DNA from 3 places in the Nocardia sp. FBN12 genome. Region 1 is predicted to be linked to each of the others. Evidence: riboswitches for the same ligand, from Rfam matches in the RefSeq annotation. Region 1 holds a riboswitch; each other region holds the start of a gene.

Region 1 (2,195 bases):
TTGCTCGGCCTCGGGCAGTGCGAACTCCACGCTCACGTCGAAGCGTCGCCACACGGCCGGGTCGAGCAGGTCGGCGTGGTTGGTCGCGCCGATGACGAGGCCACCGCCGGTCGGCCAGTCGTCGATCTGTTGCAGTAGCACCGTCACCAGGCGTTTCAGTTCGCCCACGTCGCGGTCGTCGTCGCGGCGTTTGGCGATGGCGTCGAGCTCGTCGAGCAGCAGCACGCACGGCCGCTGTTTGGCGTAATCGATGGCGTGGCGCAGGTTGGTGCCGGTCTTGCCGAGCAGGCTGCTCATGATGGTCGCCAGGTCGAGCACCACCAGCGGCAGCGACAGTTGGTGAGCCAGCCAGGCCGCGGCCATCGTCTTGCCGACGCCGGGCGGACCGACGAACAGCAGGCTGCTCGCCGGGGTGAGATCGGCGGCGGCCAGCCGGTCGGCCTGCTTGCGTTCGTCGACGATCTGGGTGAGCACGGCGTAGGTTTCGGCGGCCAGGATCGGCACTTCGGCGGTGGAGCCGGGCGCGATCACCCGCAGCAGCGGCAGCCGGCTGTCGCCGTCGACCGGAATCGGCGTATCCACTTCCGCGCGTAGGGGATTGGCGCGCGTGGGGTTCTGTCGCAGCAGCGCGATGAGCGCATCGGCGAGCTGAGGGCTGGCATGGCGGTGTCGCCGCGCGGCACGCCGCACGAACATCGCGACATCCTGTTCACGCCCGGCCAACGCCAATCTGGCCAGGTGGACGAATTCATCGGGCAGATCGGCGCTCACGTCCGCCGAAGTGGAGCTCAAGGCGTGTGACATGGTCTTCTTCCGATCGTATGCGTGGACTGTTTTCGCTTCACTCGATCGTACGGCGTCCATCATGGGCAAAGTTCACCCCTTGTGTACCGGTTTGACATCGGACCCCACCCGCAGCGCCACATTGATCTGCCGAGCCCTCAGCGCAGCAATTCCCTTCGTCGGATGCTAGTTCCGCCACGCCGGGTCATGGGCGATTCTTTTCGCTTCGGGCGTGCCCAGCGGGCGCTGGTGTGCAGTGTTCGAGGCGCTGGTGCGCAGTGCTGGCACTTTCGGCGCGGTGGTTGACATCGCCCGCGGTCGTCTGTCACTCTCGTTGCAGGTCACGAGTACCAGCGTTCAGCCCCGGCTTGCTGGTCGGCAACCCTCCTCCGCGGTGGGGTGCTCCGGGTGACGACCTGGCTGACGTCCGGATTGGGCGCGGCAAGCGCGGGCCAACTCTTGTGGAGCGGGTCCCTGAGCCGACGGGATTTCGTCATGACTGCTGTAATCGACCCCACCTGTGCCATCGCCGCTGTCACCGGCGCTGACCTGCAGGTTCCGCTCGTTCAAGGCGGTACCAGCTCCTACGCCAACTTCGACTACGCGGCAAGCGCGCCTGCGTTGAAGCAGGTCACCGACCGGATTTCGCAGTTGCTGCCGTTCTACGCCAGCGTGCATCGGGGCGCGGGGTACGCCTCGCGGATCTCCACCGAGTGCTACGAGGCTTCGCGGGGATCGGTCGCCCGGTTCCTCGATGCCGATGACGACCAGGTGGTGGTGTTCACGCGCAACACCACCGATTCGCTGAACCTGCTGGCCGGGTGCGTGCCGGGGGAGACCGTGGTGCTCGATATCGAGCATCACGCGAACTTTCTGCCGTGGACCGAGCACGGCCGTCGCGTCGTGCGGGCCGCCGCCACGGTCGAGGAGACGATTCAGCGTGTGGTCGCCGAGCTGTGCAGCAAGCCTGCCGCGCTGCTCGCGGTGACCGGAGCGTCCAACGTCACCGGTGAGGTGCTGCCGCTGGAACGGCTCGCACGCGTCGCTCACCTGTGTGGTGCGCGCATCCTCGTCGACGCCGCTCAGCTGGCTCCGCATCGCCGGATCTCCCTGCGCGAGACGGGGATCGACTACCTCGCGTTCTCCGGGCACAAGCTGTACGCGCCGTTCGGTTCGGGCGTGCTCGTCGGCCGGCGGGACTGGCTGGACCAGGGCGAGCCCTACCTTGCCGGTGGTGGTGCGGTGCGCGATGTCGGCGTGACAGAGGTCGAGTGGGCGTGCGCGCCCCAGCGGCACGAGGCCGGATCGCCGAATGTTCTCGGCGCGGCCGCTATTGCCGCCGCGTGCGACGCACTCGCCGCCATCGACCCCACCGAACTCGTTGCCCACGAACGCTTCCTTGCCGATCGCCT
Region 2 (2,195 bases), 1.9 Mb from region 1:
TGAGCACCCGCAGCAGCGTGGACTTGCCCGACCCGGACGGGCCGATCAGCGCGACGACCTCGCCGGTGCGCACCGCCAAGTCGATCCCACGCAACACCTCGGTGCCGTTGTAGGACTTGCGAATTCCTCGTGCCTGCACCGCGGCGGTCATCGGGTGGCTCCTCGGGGTGCGGCGGCGATCTCGGTGACCTTGGCGCGTACCCGCTGCCACGGCGTCGGCGGTAGCTCACGCTGGGCGCCCTTGGCGTAGTGCCGTTCGATGTAGAACTGGACGATCGTCAACGCGGTGGTGAGCACGATGTACCAGGCCGTGGCCACCATCAGCAGCGGCACCACCCGGCCGTTGCGGCCGAAGATCACCTGCACCTGGTAGAACAGCTCGGCGATCGCCATCACCGACACGATCGAGGTGCCCTTGAACAGGCTGATCACCTCGTTGGCCGCGTTGGGCGCGATCGTGCGCATCGCCTGCGGCAACACGATCGTGCGGAACTGCCGCCAGCGCGGAATCCCCAGCGCGGCAGCCGCTTCCAGCTGGCCCGCGTCGACGGCGAGCAGACCGGCCCGGATCAGTTCGGCCGAGTACGCCGCCTGATGCAGGGCCAGGCCGATCACCGCCGCGGTGAAGCCGCTGATGACGCCGTTCACCTCGAAATCGAAGAACCCGGGCCCGAACGGAATGCCCACGGACAGCCGGGGATACAGGTACGCGATGTTGAACCAGAACAGCAGCTGCACGATCAGCGGGATCGAACGGAACGCCCAGACGTAGGTCCAGGCGATCACCCGCAGCACCGGATTGTTCGACACCCGCCCGATCGCCAGCAGGGTGCCGATGGCGAAACCGAGGACGGTGCCCCACAGGGTCAGCTCGATGGTCACCCGGAGGGCGGCCAGCACGGACTTCGCGGTGAAGTACTGGGCGAATGTGCCCCAGTCCCAGCCCGGATTGGTGATCAGACCGTGCGCGAACTGGGCCACCAGCAGCAGCGCGATCGCGGCGACGACCCACCGCCACGGGTGCCACGAGCCGGCGATCCGCGGAAGATCGTCGGCGGATTCCGGTGCGGCGGGCGGCGCGTCGCCCGGCGGTGCGGTCTCGGCGCCGGAGACGGCGGACGCGGTCATAGGAGTCCTTCGGGAACAGTGGAACGAGGCACAGTGACCTCCACCCGGCCAGTTACGGGTTCGCGAGCTGGCGGCACTCAGGCCGGACAGGCAATCGCGGTCACTCGGCACTGGTCGATATGGCGGCGGCGGTATCCCACGGTCAGCACGGCAATCTCCTCCATCGAACCCGGCAGAAGCACCCACACCCTCGAACAGGGCGGGTTGCTGCGACGTCGTAGAGCCAGGTCTCTCGGTCGCTCTGGATGGTTGTGCTCCGGCGTTGCGTCCCGAGCTGAATCAGCATGTGGCACAGATGCCGTGGCGGCAACGGTAGAAATCAGCGTGAGCGCAGAGCTTGGAACCGGGTATGGATGTGGGCACAATTGCCCCGGTTCGGCGAGGTCACTGAGCTGCGGTGGGGTTAGCCGCAGAATTGCGACGCGCCGAACGGCCGGTTACTTCACCTGCCCGGATTCACCCGCTGCGCGCGGTAGCGTCGGCCTTCTCTGCGTCGATGAGGAGTACGTCGTGATCATGCCGCGCCGTTCCACCACACTGACCTCGCTGACGGCCTGCGCCGCCGCGCTGGTGCTGGCCGTGTCCCCGGCCGTCGCGGAACCGGCCGCCCCGGTGACGCCCGCCGTCACCCGGGACGCACCGAACTCCACGCCCGCCGCGGGTGCCGGTGATCTACTCGGCGCCTATCAAACTGTCGTCGAGACGCTGAAAGCGATGGGTATCCAGCCGTTCCTCTACCCCACGGTGGCCGCGAACTGCACCGGCGACGGTGCGGGCCTGGTCCCAGCGGTCGCGGGCGCGGTGCCGGGCCCGTGGCCGGCGAACACGCTCCCGATCCCCGGTCTTGACCTGTCCGCCGTGAAATCGGGCCAGACCCTGTTCACCTTCCTGCCCTACGGTCTGGCTCCCGACACCGCCGCGACGAAAACCTCGGGTATGCAGGTGGCCTGGCTCAATATCAGTACCGGGCGGGGCGGTATGGCGTCGATGGGGCCGATCGCGGACATCGTGCGCGCGATGGTTCCGCCCGGGGTTCCTGTCGAACTGCGTCCACTCGCCGAAACCGC
Region 3 (2,195 bases), 790 kb from region 1:
GTTTTGACGGGGCCGTCGATGTAGTCCTGTGCGCCGAGGATGGCGCCGCCGAGGACGCGGCCCTGGCCGTCGATGTGTTTGGTGCCGGAGTAGACCACCACGTCGGCGCCGAGTTCGAAACCGCGCTGGAGCAGGGGGGTGGCGAAGACGTTGTCCAGCACCACCTTCGCGCCCGCGGCATGGGCAAGCTCGGTGACCTTGCGGACATCGACGAGAGTCTGCATCGGGTTGGCGGGGGTCTCGAAGAAGACGGCCTGGGTGGAGACCGACAGCGCCTGCTCCCACTGGTCGAGGTCGTCACCGTCGACGAAGACGGTTTCGATGCCCCATCGCGGGAGGATCTCGTTGCAGACCACGAAACAGGATCCGAACAGGCTGCGGGCGGCGACGAGACGGTCGCCCGCCTTCAGCAGGGCACCGAGCGCGGTGAACACCGCCGACATGCCGGACGCGGTCGCGAAGGCGGCTTCGGCGCCGTCGAGCAGGCGGATGCGCTCCTCGAACATCGCCACGGTCGGGTTGCCGAACCGGGAGTAGACGAAGTGCTCGACGTCGCCGGTGAACGCGGCCTCGGCGGCTTCGGCGCTCTCGTAGACGAAACCCGAGGTCAGGTACAGCGCCTCGGAGGTCTCGTCGAAGCCGGAACGGCGCAGGCCGCCACGCACGCCGAGCGTGCCGGGACCGACGCCCTCGGGCAGTGGCTTGTCGAACGAACCACCCGTGATCATGCTTTTCTCCTTAAGCCTGACGCCACGGCAGGCCGACAGCGCGCCAACCGGTGCTGCCGCGCTGACCGAACGCGTCGGGACCACCTTCGAAACCGTCGAGCACGTTGTAGGACGGTGCCACGCCCGCCGCCGTCGCCAGGTTCGCCGCGTGCGCGGAGCGCTGGCCGGAGCGACACAGGAACACGACCGGTGCGTCGTCCGGGCGACCGGCGAGTGCCTTCTCGAGCTGCACGCCGAACGCGGGGTTGCGGGTGCCGGTGCCGTCGACCCATTCGATGAAATGGGCCGGGCGTTCGATGGAGCTGGTGTCGGGAATGCCGATGTGTGCCCACTCGCCTTCGGTGCGCACGTCGACCAGCACGGCGCCGGGGTGCTCGGTGAGCAGCTCCCACGCCTTCTCAGGGGTGATGTCGCCGGCGTAAGTCATGTCGATCCTCCTGCGTGAATCCGCTCTTGCCGTGCCGGAAATCCCCGAACACACGGCCAGGTCGTCACCCGGAGCACCCCACCGCGGAGGAGGGTTGCCGACCAGCGAGCCGGGGCTTGATGCTGGCACTCATGACCTTGCGATCTGAGATTGCCTCGGCACCGGTCATCGTGTCAAACGATTCAGAAGGTGCACACCAGCCACGCGCTGTCCACGCGGGTCAGTTTCCAGTTGCTCGCCGCCGGGTTCCCGTTCACCACGAGCGCGGCGTCGATTTTGGCGCGGTCGCCGTTCACGGTGGCGTTCTCGAAACCCTTGCCGTCGATCGTGACAACCGATTTCGGGCCGCCGAGCTGTTCGCCGAGGCCGGAGGACTCTTCGCTGAAGCCGGGGCAGGCCACGCCCGCCGGCGGACGGAGCTCGCTGCGCGAGCGCGCGTCGATATAGTTGGTGACGGCGGCCGCGAGACGGTCGGCCTCTGTGACATTTTTCTCAGCGGGTGAGAGCAGTCCGCCCGCCACGATGCCGATGAGCACGATGATCGCGATCACCGCGGCCGCGACGAACGGGACGATGGAACGCTTGTCGGTCTGATCCACCACTACGGGCTGGTCGTCCGAGCCTGTTTGCTCCTCGTTCATGTTGTAATCCTGACAGACCCGCGCGAGCAGCTACACCGCGCGCCGGGTGGCCGCGACGCCGCAGCTAGAATCGCCTTGATCGGGGCCTGCTATGGCCTGGGGTATCAGCTGCCAGTAAGCGGATGTCCGACTTAGCCTAAGCTAAGTTGACGCCGTCAAATCAGTTCTCGACCAAAGGGTGCGCGTAAAGATGACCGAACAGAGTGCAGCGACTCGCCCACTTCGCATTGCGATCGTGGGTGCGGGACCGGCCGGTATCTACGCCGCCGACGCGTTGATGAAGTCCGATGCCGACGTGAGCATCGACCTCTACGAGCGCATGCCCGCGCCCTTCGGCCTGATCCGCTACGGCGTCGCCCCCGACCACCCGCGCATCAAGGGCATCATCACCGCCCTGCA

What was found. A riboswitch is a leader RNA that binds a small molecule or an ion and turns the genes downstream of it on or off. The one in region 1 is predicted to bind S-adenosylmethionine.
Region 2: another riboswitch for S-adenosylmethionine. It lies ahead of ACWZHB_RS04590 (amino acid ABC transporter permease); the one in region 1 lies ahead of ACWZHB_RS30155 (aminotransferase class V-fold PLP-dependent enzyme).
Region 3: another riboswitch for S-adenosylmethionine. It lies ahead of ACWZHB_RS26505 (rhodanese-like domain-containing protein); the one in region 1 lies ahead of ACWZHB_RS30155 (aminotransferase class V-fold PLP-dependent enzyme).

The regions. Positions count from the first base shown of each region.
Region 1 is NZ_CM132926.1:6,406,705-6,408,899, forward strand. Features, by position in the region: gene ACWZHB_RS30150 (AAA family ATPase) at 1-804, opposite strand, end outside; SAM riboswitch class IV at 1,123-1,237, shown strand; gene ACWZHB_RS30155 (aminotransferase class V-fold PLP-dependent enzyme) at 1,279-2,195, shown strand, end outside.
Region 2 is NZ_CM132926.1:904,228-906,422, forward strand. Features, by position in the region: gene ACWZHB_RS04585 (amino acid ABC transporter ATP-binding protein) at 1-151, opposite strand, end outside; gene ACWZHB_RS04590 (amino acid ABC transporter permease) at 148-1,128, opposite strand; SAM riboswitch class I at 1,286-1,380, opposite strand.
Region 3 is NZ_CM132926.1:5,613,962-5,616,156, forward strand. Features, by position in the region: gene ACWZHB_RS26500 (O-succinylhomoserine sulfhydrylase) at 1-728, opposite strand, end outside; gene ACWZHB_RS26505 (rhodanese-like domain-containing protein) at 739-1,155, opposite strand; SAM riboswitch class IV at 1,173-1,292, opposite strand; gene ACWZHB_RS26510 (Rv0361 family membrane protein) at 1,338-1,796, opposite strand; gene ACWZHB_RS26515 (FAD-dependent oxidoreductase) at 1,987-2,195, shown strand, end outside.